DNA from 4 places in the Bradyrhizobium sp. USDA 4449 genome. Region 1 is predicted to be linked to each of the others. Evidence: predicted binding sites of a transcription regulator. Region 1 holds the regulator's gene; each other region holds the start of a gene.
What was found. The regulator PhoB, encoded in region 1, activates phosphate uptake and scavenging genes when phosphate is short. The targets are predictions, from matches to a motif close to TGTCATNNANCTGTCAT.
Positions count from the first base shown of each region.

Region 2: ACVIIW_RS14365 (YdcH family protein) is a predicted target of PhoB. The motif match lies at 3,547-3,563, and genes of this name have one in related genera.
Region 3: ACVIIW_RS33330 (UDP-2,3-diacylglucosamine diphosphatase) is a predicted target of PhoB. The motif match lies at 3,479-3,495, and genes of this name have one in related genera.
Region 4: ACVIIW_RS30320 (OprO/OprP family phosphate-selective porin) is a predicted target of PhoB. The motif match lies at 2,885-2,901, and genes of this name have one in related genera.

Region 1 covers NZ_JBSRYD010000001.1:1,474,735-1,480,224, reverse strand. The annotation lists gene pstA (phosphate ABC transporter permease PstA) at 1-460, shown strand, start outside; gene pstB (phosphate ABC transporter ATP-binding protein PstB) at 457-1,281, shown strand; gene phoU (phosphate signaling complex protein PhoU) at 1,293-2,009, shown strand; gene phoB (phosphate regulon transcriptional regulator PhoB) at 2,032-2,739, shown strand; gene ACVIIW_RS07040 (GcrA family cell cycle regulator) at 2,843-3,355, opposite strand; gene ACVIIW_RS07035 (acetylornithine transaminase) at 3,810-5,012, shown strand; gene argF (ornithine carbamoyltransferase) at 5,012-5,490, shown strand, end outside.
Region 2 covers NZ_JBSRYD010000001.1:3,022,355-3,027,844, forward strand. The annotation lists gene ACVIIW_RS14335 (5-(carboxyamino)imidazole ribonucleotide synthase) at 62-1,168, opposite strand; gene purE (5-(carboxyamino)imidazole ribonucleotide mutase) at 1,165-1,653, opposite strand; gene ACVIIW_RS14345 (GGDEF domain-containing protein) at 1,795-2,502, shown strand; gene ACVIIW_RS14350 (hypothetical protein) at 2,504-2,755, opposite strand; gene ACVIIW_RS14355 (hypothetical protein) at 2,785-2,991, opposite strand; gene ACVIIW_RS14360 (YdcH family protein) at 3,114-3,320, opposite strand; gene ACVIIW_RS14365 (YdcH family protein) at 3,649-3,831, shown strand; gene ACVIIW_RS14370 (NAD(P)/FAD-dependent oxidoreductase) at 4,020-5,123, opposite strand; gene ACVIIW_RS14375 (sensor domain-containing protein) at 5,329-5,490, shown strand, end outside.
Region 3 covers NZ_JBSRYD010000001.1:7,060,971-7,066,460, reverse strand. The annotation lists gene ACVIIW_RS33355 (cystathionine gamma-synthase family protein) at 1-513, shown strand, start outside; gene ACVIIW_RS33350 (CHRD domain-containing protein) at 588-1,007, opposite strand; gene ACVIIW_RS33345 (c-type cytochrome) at 1,161-2,087, shown strand; gene ACVIIW_RS33340 (Lrp/AsnC ligand binding domain-containing protein) at 2,084-2,329, opposite strand; gene thiD (bifunctional hydroxymethylpyrimidine kinase/phosphomethylpyrimidine kinase) at 2,515-3,315, shown strand; gene ACVIIW_RS33330 (UDP-2,3-diacylglucosamine diphosphatase) at 3,519-4,331, shown strand; gene ACVIIW_RS33325 (glycosyltransferase family 4 protein) at 4,345-5,403, shown strand; gene ACVIIW_RS33320 (threonine/serine dehydratase) at 5,468-5,490, shown strand, end outside.
Region 4 covers NZ_JBSRYD010000001.1:6,458,547-6,464,036, forward strand. The annotation lists gene ACVIIW_RS30310 (replication-associated recombination protein A) at 1-1,238, opposite strand, end outside; gene ACVIIW_RS30315 (DegQ family serine endoprotease) at 1,235-2,638, opposite strand; gene ACVIIW_RS30320 (OprO/OprP family phosphate-selective porin) at 2,954-4,570, shown strand; gene ACVIIW_RS30325 (winged helix-turn-helix transcriptional regulator) at 4,612-4,989, opposite strand; gene ACVIIW_RS30330 (zinc-binding alcohol dehydrogenase family protein) at 5,111-5,490, shown strand, end outside.

The DNA.
Region 1 (5,490 bases):
GGTGGTGCCGATGCGCGGCTTCTCGGCGATCGCAGGCTCGCTCGCTTTGGCCGTCATCGTGATCCCGGTGGTGCTGCGTACGACCGAGGACATGCTGCTGCTGGTGCCGAACGCGCTGCGCGAAGCGGCCTCGGCGCTCGGCCTGCCGCGCTCGCTGGTGATCAAGCGGATCGCCTATCGCGCGGCCCGCTCGGGTCTCATTACCGGCGTGCTGCTCGCGACCGCCCGTGTCGCCGGCGAGACCGCGCCATTGCTCTTCACCGCGCTGTCGAACCAGTTCTTCAGCCTCGGCCTGAACAAGACGATGGCGAACCTGCCCGTGACGATCAACAACTTCGTCCAGAGCCCCTATGCCTATTGGAAGCAACTCGCCTGGAGCGGTGCGCTGCTGATTACGTTGACCGTGCTTGCCCTGAACATTGGCGCGCGCATTCTTGGCGCCGAGAGGACCGCAAAATGAGTGACCTTTCCGTATCGATGAGCGCCTCCGGCGGGCTCCCGCATGCCCAGCAGCCGCTGCCCGAAGCTCCGGCGAAGGTGACGGTGCGCAATCTCAACTTCTATTACGGCGAGCACCACGCGCTGAAGAACATCAATCTGGCGCTCGGCACCAACCGCGTCACGGCCTTCATCGGCCCGTCGGGCTGCGGCAAGTCGACCCTGCTGCGCATCTTCAACCGGATGTACGACCTCTATCCCGGCCAGCGCGTCACCGGCCAGCTGATGCTCGACCAGACCAACATCCTCGATCCCGGGCTGGACCTCAATCTGTTGCGCGCGCGCGTCGGCATGGTGTTCCAGAAGCCGACGCCGTTTCCGATGACGATCTACGAGAACATCGCCTTCGGCATCCGTCTCTACGAGAAGATCCCGAAGTCCGAGATGGACGACCGCGTCGAGAAGGCGCTGCGCGGCGGCGCGCTGTGGAACGAGGTCAAGGACAAGCTCAATGCATCCGGCCTCTCGCTCTCCGGCGGCCAGCAGCAGCGTCTCTGCATCGCGCGCACCGTCGCCGTGCGGCCCGAGGTGATCCTGTTCGACGAGCCCTGCTCGGCGCTCGACCCGATCTCGACCGCCAAGGTCGAGGAGCTGATCCAGGAACTGTCCGAGAATTACACGATCGCGATCGTCACCCACAACATGCAGCAGGCGGCGCGCGTCTCCGACAAGACCGCCTTCATGTATCTCGGCGAGTTGATCGAGTTCGACGACACCAGCAAGATCTTCACGTCGCCGACCGACCGGCGCACGCAGGATTACATTACCGGCCGGTTCGGCTGAGGAGACAGGACATGGGTTCTGAACATACCGCAAAGGCTTTCGATACCGACCTCCAGGAGCTCACCCGGTCGGTCGCAGAAATGGGCGGCCTCGCCGAGCGGATGATCGTCGATTCCGTCGACGCGCTGATCCGTCGCGACGTCGCGCTCGGCCAGCGCGTGGTCATCACCGACGCCGAGATCGACGCGCTTCAAAGGCGGATCGAGGAGCACGCCGTGCTCACCATCGCCCGCCGCCAGCCGATGGCGATCGATCTGCGCGAGATCGTCGGCGCCATGCGCGTCGCGACCGATCTCGAGCGGATCGGCGACCTCGCCAAGAACATGGGCAAACGCGTCGCGGCGCTTGAGACGGATTTCCATCCGCTCAAGCTGTTCCGTGGCCTCGAGCACATGACCGACCTCGTGCAGCAACAGGTCAAGTCGGTGCTGGATGCCTATGCCGCGCATGATCTGCCGGCGGCGATGGTGGTGTGGAAGGGCGACGAGGAGGTCGACGCCATCTGCACCTCGCTGTTCCGCGAGCTCCTCACCTACATGATGGAGGATCCGCGCAACATCTCGTTCTGCATCCATCTGATGTTCTGCGCCAAGAACATCGAGCGGATCGGCGACCACGCCACCAACATTGCCGAGACCGTGTTCTACATGATCGAAGGCCAGGCCATCACCGACAAGCGACCGAAGGGCGACATGACGACCTTCGCAACCACCGTCCCCAACACCTGAATCCTCAAGGAGCGACGACCCCATGGGCGCACGCATTATGGTGGTTGAAGACGAAGAAGCTCTTACCGAGCTGCTTCGCTACAATCTCGAAGGCGACGGTTATGACGTCGAGACGGTGATGCGCGGCGACGACGCCGACACCCGTCTCAAGGAGCACATTCCCGATCTGATCGTGCTCGACTGGATGCTGCCGGGCCTGTCCGGTATCGAGCTGTGCCGCCGGTTGCGGACGCGGTCCGACACCAAGCAGCTGCCGATCATCATGCTCACCGCGCGCGGCGAGGAGAGCGAGCGGGTGCGCGGCCTCGCCACCGGCGCCGACGATTACATCGTCAAGCCGTTCTCCGTGCCTGAGCTGTTGGCGCGGGTGAAAGGACTGCTGCGGCGTGCAAGCCCCGAGCGGCTCGCAACCGTGCTGGCTTTCGGCGACATCGAGCTCGACCGCGAAAAGCGTCGCGTGGCGCGCTCGGGCCGGCCGATCGACCTCGGCCCGACCGAATATCGCCTGCTGGAGTTCTTCCTGGAGCATCCCGGCCGCGTGTTCTCGCGCGAGCAGCTGCTCGACAGCGTCTGGGGCCGCGACATCTATATCGACGAGCGGACCGTCGACGTGCATATCGGCCGCCTGCGCAAGCTCCTCAATCTCGGCCGCGAGCAGGACCCGATCCGCACCGTCCGTGGCGCCGGCTACGCGCTCGACGACCGCTTCGCGAAGGCCGAGCAGGCCTGAGCACGGTGACAAGCAAGCAAAATAAAAAGCGCGCCCTGGGGCGCGCTTTTTTATGTCTCGATCGCCGCGGCAGGTACCGGGACGCTGTCGTCTGGAGCCATGCTCAGCGCGGACCCGGCTTCGCCGGCGCGCGGCGACGATCGGCCGCCGGCTGATACGCGACCCGCGAGTGCTGGGCGCAATAGGGCAGGCCGGAGAGCGCCTTGCCGCCGCAGAAGAAGAAGTCCGCGCTCGAGGGATCGCCGACCGGCCAGTGGCAGGTGGCCTCGTTCAATTCGAGCAGCGACAGCCGCTGGCTCATCGGCACCACGTTGTCGAAGGTCACAGGTTCAGCCTCGACCTCGACCTCGAAGGCCTGGGCGAGTGCGGTGTTGCCCCGCGAGATCGGGCGGCTCACGCGCATCATGTGCTGCGCGGGACGCGCCTTGCGCGGCCGGGGAGCTGCCGAAGACGGGCTCTTGGCGCGGCCGGACAGGCCGAGCCTGTGCACCTTGCCGATCACGGCGTTGCGGGTGACATTCCCAAGCTCAGCGGCAATCTGGCTGGCCGAAAGTCCGGCCTCCCAGAGCTTTTTCAGCTGTTCGACGCGATCGTCGGACCAGGTCAAAACGGTCATGGCACCCTTTCCTTCACCGCGCGCCGCCATCTGCGGGGCCGCACGACGAATGCGTAAGCTTCGAAAAACCCGTGCCGCCAGAATCCCTTAAGGCTCGCCGGGCGCAATCAGACGCCCGAACGTTTACGCCGGTACAAGAGGACTTTTGGGATCAGAACCGCTGCACGAGATGTCGTATCTGACAAGCCGAACGCTACAATATGGCGTGACTCACGCGCAAGAGTCCGGCGACTCGCTTCCACATGTTCCGTGGCGAATATCCCGCAAAATCGCCACCGCAAGACTACGGATTCAGCATGTCGCGAGGCGTTCGGGCGGCATTGACACCCGTTTCACCAGGCCTAAAATGGTGACGCGTGCCGCCCTTAAAAGGCGGCACGTTTCGTTTTCAGGCTGGTCAATGGTGCGTTGCGCAATGCACGCCCACACCGTCCGCAACATTCAAGTGGCCGTCATGACTAACAGCGCAGCGCCGCATTTGCTCCCCGTTTTCGCCAGGGCCGATCTCGGTTTTGAGCGCGGTGAAGGCGTTTGGTTGATCGCAACCAATGGCGATCGGTATCTCGATTTCACCTCGGGCGTCGCCGTGAATGCGCTCGGACATGCCCATCCCGCGCTGGTCAAGGCGCTGCAGGAGCAGGCCACCAAGCTCTGGCACATGTCGAACCTGTTCCAGAGCCCGGATGGCGAGAAGCTCGCCGCGCGTCTGTGCAACGAGAGTTTTGCCGACTTCGTGTTCTTCTGTAATTCCGGCGCCGAGGCGCTGGAGGGCGTGATCAAGCTGGTCCGCCATCATCACTTCTCCAAGGGCCATCCCGAGCGCTATCGCATCGTCACCTTCGAAGGCGCTTTCCATGGCCGCACGCTGGCGACGCTGGCCGCGACCGGATCGGCAAAATATCTCGAAGGCTTCGGGCCGCCGATGGACGGTTTCGACCAGGTGCCGCATGGCGACATCGAGGCCGTGAAGAAGGCGATCGGGCCACACACCGCCGGCATCCTGATCGAGCCGATCCAGGGTGAGGGCGGCGTGCGCTCTGCGACACCGTCTTTCCTCAACGCGCTGCGTCAGCTCTGCGACGAGAAGGGCTTGCTGCTCGCCTTCGACGAAGTGCAGACCGGCATGGGCCGCACCGGCGACCTGTTTGCCCATCGGCGCACCGGCGTCACGCCTGACGTGATGTCGCTCGCCAAGGCGCTCGGCGGTGGCTTCCCGATCGGCGCGGTGCTGGCAACGGGGGATGCAGCCTCCGGCATGGGACCCGGCTCGCACGGCTCGACCTTCGGCGGCAATCCGCTGGCGATCGCAGCTGCAAACGCCGTGCTCGACGTCATGCTCAAGCCCGGCTTCTTCGACCACGTGCAGAAGATGTCGCTGCTCCTGAAGCAGAAACTCGCTTCCGTGATCGACCGTCACCCCGATATCCTCAGCGAAGTCCGCGGCGAGGGGCTCTTGATCGGCATCAAGGCCGTGGTGCCCTCAGGCGATCTGGTTGCGGCCTTGCGCAACGAAAAACTGCTCACCGTCGGCGCCGGCGACAATGTCGTACGCTTCCTGCCGCCGCTGATCGTCACCGAAGCCGAGATCGAGGACAGCGTCGCCAGGCTCGAACGCGCCTGCACGGCGCTGTCGGGTAACAAGCGAGCGGCAAGCTGATGAGCAAGAGTCCCAAGCACTTCCTCGATATCAACGAGCTGCCGCTGTCCGAGCTCAAGAGCATGCTCGCGGCTTCTTCCGCCATGAAGGCGAAGCAGAAGGCGCACCAGCCGGTCAAGCCGCTCGAAGGCAAGACGCTGGCGATGATCTTCGAGCGCCCCTCGACCCGCACCCGCGTCTCATTCGATGTCGCCATGCGCCAGCTCGGCGGCGAACCCATCATGCTGACCGGTGCCGAGATGCAACTCGGCCGCGGCGAGACCATTGCCGACACCGCGCGCGTGCTGTCGCGCTATGTCGACGCCATCATGATCCGCATCCTCAATCACGAGGCCCTGCTGGAACTCGCGGCGAACGCGACCGTGCCCGTCATCAACGGCCTGACGCGGCGCTCGCACCCGTGCCAGGTGATGGCCGACCTCATGACCTATGAGGAGCATCGCGGCCCGATCGAAGGTCGTACAGTGGCCTGGACCGG
Region 2 (5,490 bases), 1.5 Mb from region 1:
GCAAAGAAAAAACGCGTCGAAACAACACCAAAAATGGGATCGCAGCTCTGCTGCGGTCCGCTCACTTGCGGTTTGAAGGCCTGACCTCGGTGACGTGGCCCATCTTGCGGCCGGGGCGCGGGGCGCCCTTGCCGTAAATGTGCACGGTCGCGCCAGGCACGCCCAGCCACTTCTCGTAATCGTTGATCTCGTCGCCGATCAAGTTCGTCATGGTGACGACCTCACCGTGCCGCACCGGCTTGCCGAGCGGCCAGCCGGCGATGGCGCGGATGTGCTGCTCGAACTGAGAGACCGATGCGCCGTCGAGCGTCCAGTGGCCGGAATTGTGCACGCGCGGGGCGATCTCGTTCACCAGCACTCTGGGCCCGGAACCGTTGCCGAGCACGAACATCTCCACGGCGAGCACGCCGACATAGTCGAGCGCGGTCGCGATCTTGCCGGCGATGCTGCGCGCCTCTTCGGCGAGCGCATCCGGAATCAGCGCAGGCGCGCGGGAAATCTTCAGAATGTGGTCGCGGTGCTCGTTCTCGGTGACGTCGAAGCACTCGACCTGGCCTGTGGCCGAGCGCGCGGCAATCACCGAAATCTCGCGCTCGTAAGGTATGAAGGCTTCCAGGATAGCCGATTTGGTGGCGAGACTGGTCCAGACCTTGGCGATGTCATCGCCCTCGCGGATGATGGCCTGGCCTTTGCCGTCATAGCCGAAGCGGCGGGTCTTCAGCACGGCGGGCAGGCCGATCTTCGCGATCGCCTCGCGCAACGACGCGACCGAGGTGACGTCCGCGTAGGCAGCGGTGCCGATGCCGAGCCGCGTCACGAAATCCTTTTCGGCCAGACGGTCCTGCGTCGTCTCGAGGATCTTGCGGTTGGGCAGCACGGGGCGGCGCGCGTCCAGCACCATGGCGGCCGCAGCCGGTACGTTCTCGAATTCATAGGTGATGACGTCGACGTCGTGAGCGAACAGCTCGAGTGCCTCGACGTCGGCATATTCGGCGCAGGTTGCGTTCAGCACGACGTCGAAGGCCGGCGAATCAGGATCGGGCGAGAACACCTGGCAGCGCAGGCCGAGGCGTGCCGCGGCCATGGCCAGCATGCGACCGAGTTGTCCCCCGCCAAGGATTCCGATGGTGTCGCCGGGGTTCAGCTTCACCTGCTTTGCGTCAGTCACGCCTTGTCCTCCGGGCGCTCGGCGATCGCCTCGGTCTGCGCCTTGCGCCAGGCGGCGAGGCGATCGGACAGGGCCGGATCGGACAGTGCCAGCACGGATGCCGCGAGCAGCGCCGCGTTGATCGCGCCGGCCTTGCCGATCGCGAGCGTGCCGACCGGAATGCCGGCGGGCATTTGGACGATCGAATAGAGCGAATCGACACCCTTGAGCGTCCTGGACTCCACGGGAACGCCGAACACCGGCAGTTCCGTCAGCGCCGCGGTCATGCCCGGCAGATGCGCGGCGCCCCCGGCGCCGGCGATGATGACCTTGAAACCTGCAGCCTTGGCGCCTTTGGCAAAGCCGAACAGCCGGTCGGGGGTGCGGTGTGCCGAAACGATGCGATTGTCGGAGGCGACGCCAAGCGCGGCGAGCGTGTCGGCGGCGTGCCGCATCGTCTCCCAGTCCGACTGGCTTCCCATGATGATGGCGATCGGCGCGGTCATGACGTCAATTATGCTCGGAAAACAGAAAGATAGGCCAGATTAACGGTTCCGGCCGGCGGCTCGCAAGGCGGTGGCAAGGAGAAGGGAATGCACTATCCTGACTTGGTGAATCCCCGCAAGCCTTCATTGAGCAGGAAGCCCATGAAGAAACCAAAAAGGGCGACCGCTGCGAAGGCCAAAAAGGGCCGGAAAACCGGCGGGAGCCGAACCAAAACTGCTCCCAAGCGGGCCAGGCCCTCCGCGCCGTCTCGCGCGGCCACAGCCGGCGCGGACATCAGCAAGGCGACCATCCGCGGCCTGCGGATCAAGCTGACGCAGGCGCTGCGCCGCGTCGCCGAACTCGAAGCTGCGGCCGACACCGACTTCCTGCTCGATATTCCCAACCGGCGCGGCTTTGAGCGCGAGCTCCAACGCGCCGTCGCCTACATGAGGCGCTACCGCGCCAGCGGCGCGCTGATCGTGCTCGACGTCGACCGGCTGAAGCCGATCAACGATTCCTTCGGCCATGCCGCCGGCGACGAGGTGCTGAAGGCGATCGCCACGACGCTGACCCGGCAGATCCGCGCCTCCGACGTGGTCGGCCGCCTTGGTGGCGACGAGTTTGCCCTGCTGTTGTGGAATCTCGGCGAGGCCGATGCGAAGGCGAAGGCTGTTATCCTCGAACAGGCGATCGACGATTTGTCATTCACCTTTCGTGGCCAGCAGGTGATGGCCGGCGCTTCTGCCGGTGTCGCGCTGCTCGGTGCGCAGTCCGATGCCACCCGCGCGCTGGAGGAGGCCGATGCCGCCATGTATGTGCGCAAGGCGCACCGGCGTCACGAGCCGCGGATCAGGCTCGTCAACAGCTAAATTAAAGGGTCGCGAGATCTTCCGGCACGTTGCCGAATTTGCGCAGCAGCGTGGCGTCACCGAATTCACCGGTCATCGGATCGCCGCTGCGACTGAACGCGACCGCGCCGATATGGCCGGGACCGTGCGCCAGAGCCTCTGCGCGCCGTAAGGCGGCCGTCGGGCTCTGGCATTCCTCGGCGGCGCCCGCGACAGGCGATCCGTCGGCATCAATCAGGAACGGCATTGCAACGTAGTAGGTCACATCAGACATGGCGTTGCTCCAATGGTGCGCCTCGAGGTTCAGGCCGCGCTGCTTCTGCTACGCGAGGATTCCGGAATGCAGCCGGCCGAAATCGCTGCCTGCAATTCCTCCAGTTCGGCTTCCAGATATTCGTTGGCCATGATCAGCGCCTTGATGGTGCTGCGCAGATTGCCGTCGCACATCGCGATCGCCTGATCACAGGCTTGTTCATAGTGGCCGTTGTCGAGAGGGGCGGGGACTGGCATCTGCGGTGTCCTTGCGGGTTGTCCTTGGGTGTTTCCGGCATATTGGGGCCGGGACAAATGTTCTTATTTTGTTCTTTTTGAGTCAAGCGGATTCGACTCCGCACTTCCGCAGCCGCTGTGGATCAGGCGATGATGTCCGGCGTGATCTGGTCTTCGATGAAGGCGATACGGTCGCGCAACAACAGCTTGCGCTTCTTCAACCGCTGTAACCGCAACAGGTCGGGGGCGGGCGATTGATGCAGTGCATCGATCGCCGCATCGAGATCTCGGTGTTCCTGCTGCAACCGGGTGAGCTCGGTTTCGAGCTCACGCTCGTCTTCATGGGTCATGTCTGCGGTGGCCGAAAACCGATAGGCTTGAGATCAAGGCTGTGGATGCCCTGTGGAAATTATCGTCCTTGCGCGGCGTGATCGCAAGCGATCTGCACCTCCACGCACCGCTCCATCTCAAGATATTTCAACGATTCGGAAGCAGTGTCGCGCGAGCACATTGATATCATGGATTTTTCGTCTCGTGGTTCCTTACTCACGGTTCGTTACATATGAATTTTCAAAAATGACGGCGCGACGACGGATACCCATCGACAGAACGAATCGGTGATGTAGAGTCCCTCGTCCGGATCGAATCCAAGGTTCACCCCTACCGAGGAGGTTTCGAATGACAATTCAGGCACATCTGGTTGAATTGGAACGGAAGCATAAAATTCTCGAGAACGAATTGCACGAGGCTCTCGTGCACCTTTCAACAGACGACCTGCAAATTGTTGAGTTGAAGCGCCGGAAGTTGCTGGTCAAGGACCAGATCGAACGTCTGAAGAACACTGGCGATACGCTTCACTAGTAACCCCTGTAACAGTGTAGAGCTTAATCGCATCCTTTCACGCAGGGATCAGCGCGTTTGTGCTCATCCCTGCGGCAGGATGCGCGCGCTGCGCGATGATCGTCGCGCAGCTTGTTTGTTTGGACGCGTTTTCGTGACGCGACCCGGTCCGCGCTTCGCTCGAAAATGCTCCCTAGATGTCCGTCAGCCTAGATGTCCGTCAGCTCGGCGACGTGGTCCGCGATCGCGAGCGACGACGTCAGTCCCGGCGATTCGATGCCGAACAGATTGACCAGGCCTGCGACCCCGTGGTCCCGCGGACCCTGCATCAGGAAATCCTGCGTAGCGACCGCCGGCGGCACGATCTTCGGGCGGATGCCCGAATAGCTCGGCATCAGCGCGCCATCGGGAAGCGTCGGCCAATATTTGCGGATTGCCGGATAGAAGCGCTCGGCGCGCGACGGATCGACTTCATAGTCGATCGTCTCGATCCATTCGACGTCGGGGCCGAAGCGCGCCTGTCCTGCCATGTCCAGCGTCAGATGTACGCCAAGCCCGCCGGGCTCGGGCACCGGATAGATCAGATGCGAGAACGGTGCGCGCGCATTGCAGCTGAAGTAATTTCCTTTGGCGAGATAAGCAGGCGGAATCCGATCGACCGGCATGCCGTCGATGTGGCGCGCCACTGATGTCGCCGAGAGCCCGGCGGCGTTCACGAGCAGGCCGCATTGCAACGTCATCGGCGCTTCGCCGCCGGCTTCGATCTCGATCATTCCGGCCTCCGCCTTGGCGCGGATCAGCGGCGTGTGAAACGCAAAGGCCGCGCCTGCTTCCTCGGCCTCGCCGCGCAGCGAGAGCATGTAGGAATGGCTGTCGATGATTCCGGTCGATGGCGAGAGCAGTGCGGCATCGCAGGCCAGCGCCGGCTCCAGCGCGCGCGCCGCCTCGCCCGATAGCAGCTGCAAGTCGAGGACGCCGTTGGCCTCGGCATGGGCCTTGATCGACTGCAGCTTCTCGGTTTCCTTGGCATTGGTCGCGACGATCAGCTTGCCGCAATTCTTGTGCGGGATACCGCGCTCGCCGCAGTAGCGATAGAGCGCTTGCTTGCCGGCGACGCACATGCGGGCCATCCAGCTTCCGGCACGGTAGTAGATCCCGGCATGGATCACCTCGCTGTTGCGTGAAGAGGTGATGGTGCCGATGGCCTCGGCTTCTTCGAGCACGATCACCTCGCGCCCGGCCTGGGCCAGCTTCCGGGCCACCGCGAGCCCGATCACGCCGGCTCCGATGACGACGCACTCGACCCTATCCATGGTGATGCAGAAGTCCTGCTGAGGGTGCCGACGACGTCGGATTGCCTGGGAAACGCGCCGGGCGGGCATTTTCCGTTAAGAAAACATTTATCATGTCAGGGCAATTGCCGTATTTCGCGTCACATTTTTCTGTTGGGCGTACAGGCGTTTACCCGATCCAAACCGCTGAAGCCAGACAATCCGCAGTTGAAATCGCGGGTGGCTGATGGCTGAGAAGAACTGGCAGGAAGGCAGCATGCTTCCGATTGCTGTGCAGGCCGTCGTGTGCCTGACCAGCGCGGTGGCGCCTTCGCGTGCCCTCGCGGACAGTTTCGCGCCGCCGAGCCATTTTGGCGATCTCGACCCCAATCTGATCTGGGAAGCCCTC
Region 3 (5,490 bases), 5.6 Mb from region 1:
AAGGCGGTGATGAAGGGCGTCAAGGCGCTGCGCGGCGCCATCGGCACCCAGCTCGATCCGCATTCCTGCTGGATGATCAACCGCTCGCTCGAGACCTTGAGCCTGCGCATGGAGAAGGCCAACAGCAACGCGCGCCTCGTCGCGGATTATCTACGCGGTCACGCCAAGGTGGCGAAGGTCCATTATCTCGGTCACCACGAGGAGGACTCACCCTCGGGGCGCGTGTTCGCACGGCAATGCCTGGGGGCGGGATCGACATTCTCGTTCGACATCGTCGGCGGCCAGGCGGCGGCGGAGAAATTCCTCAACGGCTTGCAGATCTTCAAGCTCGCCGTGAGCCTTGGCGGAACGGAGTCGCTCGCCAGCCTCCCGGCGACGATGACCCATTCCGGTGTCCCCGCCGATATCAGGCACAAGATCGGCGTGCTCGATTGCACCATCCGGCTGTCGATCGGCATCGAAAATCCATCCGACCTGATCGCCGACCTCGAGCACGCATTGAGCGCGGCCTGAGCTACGGCAGATTCAGAATAGAAGGGGCCGAGCGCTGCTCGCGCCCGGCCCTCGCCGATGCGATTGCTATGAACTTACTTGGTCACCTGGCCGCGGATTTCGCCGCCCGGATTTGCCGCCGTGTGGACGTTGACATAGAGCTTGCCGGCGAGGAGATCGGAGGCCTGCGCGTCGGTCAGCGTCGCCGAGCCTTCGACCGGGCTGTTCGCGGCGCCGGGGATCGGCACCATGACGCCGGCGTTCTTGCCAGGCTCGGCCGGACCGTGGAAATGAGCGGCGGTGGCGGGGCCGGAGAGCCCGGAATAGGTCAGCTTCCAGGAGAGCTTCTTGCTGGCGGCGTCATAGTCGATGTCAGCCGTGCCGGTACCGGCGCTGGCATTGGCGGGGACTTCGGACTTGCCGTCCAGCGTCGCCTTCAATTTCTCCGCGCTGGCCGAGCCTGCGAATGCGACGGCGGCTCCGAGTGCCAGCGTGGCAAAAAGGGCTTTGTTCATGGGTCTCTCCCTGTTGACGCCTGATTGCGGTCAACCTGCAAACAGTGCGATTGCAAGTTTATTCCCGGATTCCGATCGAACCATCTAAATTATTCGTGGCTGGAGCGGCTGCGGGTTGATCCGTAAATTCGCCGGAGCACGATGGGATCCGCAATGCTGCGACGAACAATTTATGTCATTCTCGTCACGACCGTTGCAGCTGTTGCCGCTTATTGGTGGCTGACCGCGCCGACTGCGCTGGCCTTGCCGGCGCCGACGCGCGGGCCCGATCTCGCCAACGGGCAGGAGCTGTTCAACGCCGGGGGCTGCTCGTCCTGCCATGCCGTGCCCAACCAGCCGGATCGTCTGCGGCTCGGTGGCGGCCTGGCGCTCGGCTCGCCGTTCGGCACGTTCTATGTCCCGAACATTTCGCCCGATCCCAATGACGGCATCGGACGCTGGAGCGAGGCCGATTTCGTCAATGCGGTGACACGCGGCATTTCGCCAGAGGGCACACACTACTATCCGGCGTTTCCCTACACGTCCTACCACATCGCTGATATTAACGACGTCCGCGATCTCTTCGCTTACCTGAAGACGCTGCCGCAGGTCTCGGGCCGGGTGCGCGACCATGATCTGCCGTTTCCGTTCAACATCCGCCGCAATGTCGGCATCTGGAAATGGCTGTTCATGGATGTCAGGCCGTTCGTGCCAGATCCGGCACGTTCAGCGCAATGGAATCGCGGCGCCTATCTCGTCAACGGCTTTGGCCATTGCGCCGAGTGCCACAGCCCGCGCAATGTTCTCGGCGGCGTCATCGGCTCGCAGCGCTTCGCCGGCGGCCCCAATCCCGAAGGCGAGGGCTGGGTGCCGAACATCACTCAGAAGGGCTTGGGCAGCTGGAGTGAGAGCGACATCGCCGACTTCCTCGAGACCGGCGACATGCCCGAGGGCGACAGCGCATCGGGCTCGATGCGGCCGGTGATCAAGAACCTCGCGCAGCTCAAGCCTGAGGACCGCGCGGCGATGGCCGCCTATCTGAAGTCGCTGCCGCCCGTCGATGGCCCGACGCCGCCCAAGCGCAGGGAAGGTGGCGGCTAGCTGGCGCCGAACGCCTTGAAGGTGATGATGGTGAGGGTGTCCTGGATGCCCGGCAGCACCTGCACCTTCTCGTTCACGAAGTGGCCGATGTCGGTGTCTTTGTCGACATAGAACTTCACCAGCAGATCGTATTGGCCTGCCGTGGAGTAGATCTCGGAGGCGATCTCGGCTTCGGCGAGCGCGTTGGCCACCGTATAGGACTGGCCGAGCTTGCATTTGATCTGGACGAAAAAAGGAACCATAGCAGTCACTCCGAAGGCCTGTTCCCGGCCAATAGGCCAAAACCGGCCCGATTTAGCAAGCCGCCAGCGGTCGCGACAAGTGCCACGAGGTCATCGGCGCCGCGAGATTCGGCGGCTTGCTGGGGCTGTGGGAGGGCGCTAGGACAGGCGATGGCCGAGTTTTGTTCAAGCAAGCGTGTCCCGCGATGACGACATCAGTGGCGCTCACCATCGCCGGTTCCGATTCGAGCGGCGGCGCCGGCATCCAGGCCGACCTGAAGACCTTTGCCGCACTCGGCGTCTACGGCACCTCCGCAATCACCGCGTTGACCGCGCAAAACACCAAAGGCGTCACCGGCATTCACCCGGTGCCCGCTGATTTCCTCACCGCGCAGATCGATGCGGTGTTCTCCGATCTTGACGTCGGCGCCGTCAAGATCGGCATGGTGGCGCAGGCAGGCAGCATCGATGCGATCGCCTCAGCGCTGTCGTACTGGAGGCCGCGCCATGTCGTGCTCGATCCCGTGATGGTCGCAAGTTCGGGCGATCGCTTGCTTGCCGCGGAGGCCGTCGAAGCGTTGCGCACGAAACTGATGCCGCTCGCGTCGGTGATCACGCCCAATCTGCCGGAGGCGGCTGCGCTGCTGGACGAGCCGGTCGCGCGAAGGGAGAGCGATGTCGAAAGCCAGGGGCGTCGCCTGCTTGGCCTCGGCTGCCGCGCCGTCCTGATCAAGGGCGGGCACGGCGAGGGAGCGGAGAGCACCGACTATCTGATCAGCGCCACCGCCATGATCGCGCTTGCTGCACCGCGCATCACGACCCGCAACACGCACGGCACCGGCTGCTCGCTATCCTCAGCGGTTGCGGCAGGTCTTGCCAAGGGCGAAGATCTCGAAACGGCCGTGCGCAATGCCAAGAGCTGGATCAGCGCGGCGATCGCTTCTGCCGACCGCTTCAGCGTCGGTCACGGCCACGGGCCGATCCATCATTTCCACCGATTTTACTGACGCTGATTTCGCGGCTCGCAAGCACCCGGCGGGACCATGGCTTCCCGGCATTTTGCGGGGCCCCATCGCGGGCCATGTCGCCTGTTTGTCGCATGCGGCTGATATTCGCGGGGAGGGCGAGGCAAGGTCCGATTCGTATCCGAGGGTGCCTCAAAGGTTCAATCGTCATCCCCCTGTCACGGGACATTGTTACAGGCTGTCGCATGGGAAGTTACGATGTGAGTGACGAAAGCCCGGAGCGGCGCTTTCGCACGTTGTTCATCTCCGACGTCCATCTCGGAGCCCGCGGCTCTCAAGCCGATCTTCTGCTGGACTTCCTGCGTTACCACGATGCCGACACGATCTATCTCGTCGGCGACATCGTGGATGGCTGGGCATTGAAATCGAGCTGGCATTGGCCGCAATCGCATAACGACCTCGTCCAGAAGCTGCTGCGCAAGGCGCGCAAGGGTGCCAAGGTCGTCTACGTGCCCGGCAATCACGACGAGTTCCTGCGCAACTATTACGGCACGCATTTCGGCGGCATCGACGTCGTCGAGAACACCGTCCACACCGGCGTGGACGGCAAGCGATATCTCGTCATCCACGGCGACATCTTCGACCTCGTGGTGCAGAACGCGCGCTGGCTCGCCCATCTCGGCGACAAGGCCTACGACTTCGCGATCCAGATGAATCGCTTCGTCAACTTCTTCCGCCGCATGTTCAAGGTGCCCTATTGGTCGCTGTCGCAATGGGCCAAGCAGAAGGTCAAGAACGCGGTCAACTATATCGGCGCGTTCGAGCAGGCGCTCGCCGCCGAAGCACGGCGCCACGACGCCGATGGCGTGATCTGCGGCCACATCCACTACGCCGTGATCCGCGACGAGAACGGCATCCGCTACATGAACTGCGGCGACTGGGTCGAGAGCTGCACTGCGCTGGTCGAGCACGACGACGGCCGTTTCGAGATCATCACCTGGGCGGATCACCTGCAGAAGCCGGCGGAAGTGCCGCAGGTGGCAGCCAGAGCTGCTTGATGAGAGCTGCCTGATGCGCATCCTGGTCGCGACCGACGCCTGGCACCCGCAAGTCAACGGTGTGGTTCGGACGCTGACCAAGCTCGCTGACGCCGCGAAGGCGCTTCAAGTCGAAGGTCTTGGCGTCGAGTTCACGTTCCTGACGCCGCAATCGTTCCGCACCTTTGCGATGCCGAGCTATCGCGACGTGCGGCTGGCGATGCCGCGCCCGGCGCGCATTGCGAAGCTGATCGAGGAAGCCCGGCCCGACAGCATCCACATCGCGACGGAAGGACCGATCGGCGTGATGGTCCGCCGCTATTGCCGCCAGCGCAAGCTGCCGTTCACGACCAGCTTCCACACCCGCTTCCCCGAATATGTCCGCGCCCGCGTGCCGGTTCCGGGCTCGCTGATCTGGCGGGCGCTGCGCCGCTTCCACGGCCCGAGCCGGGCCGTGATGGCGGCGACGCCAGCGCTGGCCCGCGAACTCGGCGAGCGCGGTTTCGACAATGTCGTGCTGTGGCCACGCGGCGTCGATACGCATCTGTTCCACCCCCGCGCCATCGATCTTTGCCTGCCGGCCCCCGTCTTCCTTTCGGTCGGCCGCGTCGCGGTGGAGAAGAATCTCGAGGCGTTCCTCGATCTCGATCTGCCCGGCACCAAGGTCATCGTCGGCGACGGCCCGGCGCGCAACGCGCTGGAAGAGGCCTATCCCGATGCAATTTTCCTGGGCGAAAAGCACGGGGAGGAGCTGGCCGACATCTATGCGGCGGCCGATGTCTTCGTGTTTCCGAGCAAGACCGACACGTTCGGCCTGGTCCTGCTCGAGGCGCTCGCGAGCGGACTGCCGGTCGCGGCGTTCCCGGTGAAGGGGCCCCGCGACGTCATCGGCGATGCACCTGTCGGCGCGCTGGAGGATGATCTGCGTGACGCCTGCCTTGCGGCGCTCGACATCTCCAGGCAGGCCTGCGTCGAATTCGCCGCCGCCTATACCTGGGAGGCCTCGGCGCGGGCTTTTGTCGAGCGCATCCGCGCCGTTGGCGCCGTGCTGCCTGGCCGGGCTGGAGCGGAACGGCCGCGGTTCGTCGCCTGAGCGCAGAGGATCCTCGCCCGGAGGTGTCTTGCCCGCGGCTCGTCCGCCGCGATAAAATCACGCCATGTCCGAACAGCCCCTTCCGGT
Region 4 (5,490 bases), 5.0 Mb from region 1:
TGGCGGCCCAGGGCTTCCGGAAAGTAGTCCTGGCCGGAGAAGGCGTCGGGGGCGTCGTGGTCGTATTCGTAGGCGGCGCCGTAGCCCTCAGACTTCATCAGCTTGGTCGGGGAATTGAGGATGTGCTTGGGCGGCAGCAGCGAGCCGGCCTGTTTTGCCACCTGCATCGCCGCCCCGAAGGCCGTATAGACCGCGTTCGATTTCGGCGCGGTGGCGAGATAGACCACGGCCTGCGCGATCGCGAGCTCTCCTTCGGGGTGACCGAGGAAGTCGAAAGCGTCTTTCGCTGCATTTGCGATGACGAGCGCCTGCGGATCGGCGAGCCCGATGTCCTCCACCGCCATGCGCACGACGCGGCGGGCCAGGAACAGCGGGTCTTCGCCGGCATCGAGCATGCGCGCGAGATAGTAGAGCGCGGCGTCAGGATCAGAGCCGCGCACCGATTTATGCAGCGCCGAGATCAGATTGTAGTGGCCATCGGCCGATTTGTCGTAGATCGGCGCGCGGCGCTGCAGGATGTCCTGCAATTGCGCGGCATTGAAAATCTCGTCGGCCCGTGCCGAGCGCCAGACCTCTTCGGCCAGCGTCAGCGAGGCGCGGCCGTCACCATCGGCCATACGCACCAGCACGGACCTCGCCTCGGCATCGAGCGGCAGCTTGCGGCCCTCGACCTCTTCGGCATGCGCGAACAACTTTTCGATCGCATCGGCATCGAGCGCGCGAAATACCAGGACGCGCGCGCGAGAGAGCAACGCCGCGTTGAGTTCGAATGACGGGTTCTCGGTGGTGGCGCCGACCATCACCACCGTGCCGTCTTCCATGACCGGCAGAAACGAATCCTGCTGCGCGCGGTTGAAGCGATGCACCTCGTCGACGAACAGCAGCGTACCCTTGCCCATCTCGCGGCGAGCCCGCGCGGCGTCGAAGGCCTTCTTCAGATCGGCAACGCCGGAGAACACCGCCGAGATCTGCTCGAAATGCAGGTCCGTCGCGTCCGCGAGCAGCCGGGCCACCGTGGTCTTGCCGGTGCCGGGCGGGCCCCAGAACACCAACGATCCCAGCGTGCGCGTCTCCAGCATGCGCGTCAGCGCGCCGTCGGGGCCGAGGATGTGATCCTGGCCGACGACCTCCGACAGTGCACGCGGCCGCAGCCTGTCAGGCAGCGGATGCGGCGCTTCTTGATCGAGCCCCGCCGCGGCGAAGAGAGTTGGGGTCTCCCGTGGTCGCTTCGGACTCATCCGCCCAGCGTGACGTTGATCTGCTGGCCGCCGCGCACCAGCGCAATGCGCCAGAGTCGCGGCTGCTCCTTCGCGGCCTTCTCGAGGTCGCTGGTCCTGGCGATCTTCTGGCTGTTCACGGACAGGATGATGTCGCCCTTCTGGAAGCCGACATTTTGCGCAGCCGTGCCATCGCCGATGTCGGTGACGACGACGCCCTCGGTGTCGGCATCGAGATGCAGCTCGTCGGCCACCGCCGGCGTGATGGTGGAGATCCTTGCACCCTGGAACGGCGAACGCGTGGTGATGACGAGTTCATTACGGCCGCTGTCCGGCGCCGTCTCGAGCGCGATCGTCAGCTTGAGCGGCTTGCTGCCGCGCTGCACGTCGATCTGCGCGGTGCCGCCGAGCGGACGGGTGGCGAAGCGGTAGTCGAACGCGTTGGGGTCGTCTACGGCCTGGCCATCGATTCCGGTGATGAGGTCGGAGGATTTCAACCCGGCCCGCGCCGCGGGGCCGTTGGGGACGACGCTCGCGACCAGCGCACCGGTCGGCGAGCGCAGGCCGAGGCTCTCGGCGATCTCTGCCGTCACCGCCTGCAGCTTCGCGCCGAGCCAAGGCCGCTTCACGGCCGTGCCGCCGCTCTTGGCGGAGGCGACGACGACGCGCGCCATGTTGGCGGGAATCGCAAAGCCGATGCCCTGCGAGCCGCCCGAGCGCGAGTAGATCGCGGTGTTGATGCCGGCAAGCCGGCCGTTCATGTCGACCAGCGCACCGCCGGAATTGCCGGGATTGATCGCAGCGTCGGTCTGGATGAAGAACTGGTAGTCGGTGATGCCGACCTGCGTGCGCGCCAGCGCCGAGATGATGCCGTGGGTCACGGTCTGACCGACGCCGAAGGGATTGCCGATCGCGAGCACGACGTCGCCGACCATCAGCTCGTCCGAATTGGTGAATTCGAGCGCCGGAAATTTTTCCTTGGTGTCCTTCAGGCGCAACACCGCAAGATCGCTGCGGGAATCCTTCAGCACGATCTCCGCCTCGAACTCGCGCTTGTCCGCCAGCGACACCTTCACCTGGTCGGCGCCTTCGATGACGTGGACGTTGGTGACGATGAGTCCGGAGGAATCGACGATCACGCCCGAACCCAGCGAGCGCTGCACCTGCTCCTGCTGCTCGCCGCCGCCGAAGAAACGGCGGAAAATCGGGTCGTCCAGCAGCGGATTGCGGTTCTGCACCACCTTGGCGGCATAGACGTTGACGACCGCAGGCTGCACCCGCTGCACGATCGGCGCATAGGACAGCCGCAGTTCGGCTGGCGAGGACGGAACGCGACGGTCCTGCGCGGCAGCCGGATTGAAGTGGGCCGAAAAGGCTATGCACAGAGCCGTGACGACGGCGGTCCAGTTCGCTCGAAACATTCCTACCTCTCGGAAAAGACGCCGGAATATAGGCGCGTTCGTCTCCCAATAGAAGGGCGCCCGACGGCAATATTCAGTCCTCGCCCGGCGTCACGGGCATACAAGCCTCGCGTGCGAAATCGCAATTTGCTTGGCTTGGTGGATTGGCATGATGTGCGTCAGCTTGCATGCTCGTGCTGGGCAGATTCGGCTGCGGCGAATCGGCGTCAATGGGAACTGGGCAACCGGCGTTCACCGTCGCGGGGCAGTCATCGATCAGTCTTAGGCTCTCGCGTTCTCGACTTGGGGAAGTTCGTCAAAGGATGGAGTCACGACATGAGCAGGACAAGAATAGCGGCCACGGCGATTGGTCTCGCCGGCGCGCTGGCGGCCTCGCAGGCCCAGGCCCAATCGGCAAGCAACAGCGAACAGGAGATCGCGCTCCTGAAGCAGCAACTGAAGTTGCTGGAGCGGAAGCTCGACAAGCTGCAGAACCAGACCGCGGCGAACACGGCGGCAGCAGCAAAGACCAGGGCCGAAGCGAAGGCCGAGGCCAAAGCCGAAGCGCGCTCGGAGGCGAAGGCCGTCGTCGCCAACGCCAATGCGGCATTCCCGGTCAAAGGCGCCCCCCCAACGGCCGGCGTGATCGTGACCATGCCGAACAACCGGCCGACCATTTGCACCGCCGATCAAGCGAACTGCGTCGCGATCACCGGCCGCGTGCATTGGGACGTCGGCGGTTACGACTATCGTCCCAACACGGCGGCCACCGTGCCGCAGAGGCTGGACAGCGGCGAGAACGTCCGCCGCGCGCGCATCGGCCTCGCCGGCAAATTCTTCGACGACTGGAACTTCGCGCTTGTCTATGATTTCGGCGGCTCGTCGGACGGGTTCGGCGGCGCAGCGCCGGGATCGCTGCCCGGTGGCGGGGTCTCCGGCGTCGAGAACGCCTATCTCAGCTACACCGGACTAAAACCGTTCGGCGGCCGCATGGCCGTCGAAGCCGGCATCATGGACCTGCCCTACACCATGGACGAGGCCACGAGTTCCAACGACATCATGTTCATGGAGCGCGCCTCGGCCGGCGTGATCGCCACCAACATCGCCGCCGGAGATTTCCGCTCGGCAGCCGGCACGCGCTGGTTCGACGATCAGCTCTGGATCGGCGGCTATGTCACCGGACCTTCGACGGGCGCCATCCACTCCGCTTCGAGCGCGGCGCCGGCGGGCACGAGCGAGCAATACGGCGCGGTGGCGCGCGTTGCCGGCAATCCCATCAGCGGCAAGGACTACTCGGTGCATATCGGTGCTGACGCACAATGGCTGATCCAGCCGCCGCGCAACCTCATCGCCAATACGCAGACCGTCACGCTGAGCGATCGTCCGGAATTGCGGCTCGACCCGACGACGCTGGTGTCGACGGGGGCGATCGCAAATGTCTCGGGCGCCCAAGTCTACAGCGTCGAAGCGGCTGCGACCTACGGTTCGTTCATCGTCCAGGGTGAGTACTTCTGGTACAACGTCGACCGCACCGCCAATACCGGCGTGCCGCTGGTCGGCGCGCCGAGCCTGAAGTTCCAGGGCGGCTATGCGCAAGCCGGCTACGTGCTGACCGGAGAGGGTCGGACTTACAATGCGGCAAACGCGGCCTATAACGGCGTCAAGCCGGCGCACCCGTTCTCGCTCGATGGCGGCGGCTGGGGCGCATGGGAAATCGCGGGACGCTTCTCGACGATCGACCTCAACGATCAGCTTGCGAGCGCCAACGGCGTCGCGGGCGGACGCCAGAACGTCTACACGCTGGCGCTCAACTGGTACGTCAACGGCAACGTCCGGTTCATGCTCGACTACCTGCACGGCACCGTCTCCAAGCAGACGCTGCCGCCGAGCGCGTTCGCGAATACGGGCTCGGGCTTCGACGCCGTGGCGATGCGTACGCAGTTCGCATTCTGAGACGATCTCGTCCGGGAGCGGCGCGAGCTGCTCCCGGACGATCACGCCGCCCGCTTCGGCTTGTTCGCCGCGACCGGCGGCGGCGCGCAGGCGAGCCGCTGCTGGTGGCTCTCGCCCCAGGCTTTCAGGATGTCGATCACCGGCCGCAGGCTCTCGCCGAGCTCGGAAAGGCAATACTCCACCCGCGGCGGGACTTCGGCATAGACCTTGCGGATGACGAGCTGGTCCTCCTCCAGTGCGCGAAGCTGCTTGGTCAGCATGCGCTGGGTGACGCTGGGCATCATGCGTCGCAATTCGCCGAAGCGCCTTGTGCCGCTCTGGAGGTGATAGAGGATCACGCCCTTCCATTTGCCATCGATCAGGTCCAGCGTCGCCTCGACCGAGCAGCCGGGACGACGGGCAAAATCGCGCCGTTTCATGCTTATTTCCCCGATAGTATCCAAACGGGCACTATATCCCCGAATTTACAGTACTTGCCAAATTGAAGCCGGGGCGACAGTTAGAGCGGCAGGCGAATACGCCATCTGATGGAGACAAGCCATGAAGGCCGTCGGCTACAGGAAGTCGCTACCGATCGAGGATCAGGATGCGCTGATCGATTTCGAAACCGCAAAGCCGGAGCCCAGGGGACGCGACATCCGCGTCGCCGTGAAGGCGATCTCGGCCAATCCTGTGGATTACAAGGTGCGCAAGCGCGCCGCCCCGCCGGAGGGCGAGACCAAAATTCTCGGCTATGATGCGGCCGGCGTGGTCGACGCCGTCGGCCCCGAGGTCAGGCTGTTCAAGCCGGGCGACGAGGTGTTTTACGCCGGCTCGATCCTGCGCCAGGGCACCAATTCCGAATTCCATCTGGTCGACGAGCGCATCGTCGGCAACAAGCCGAAGTCGCTGTCGTTCGCGCAGGCCGCCGCGCTTCCCCT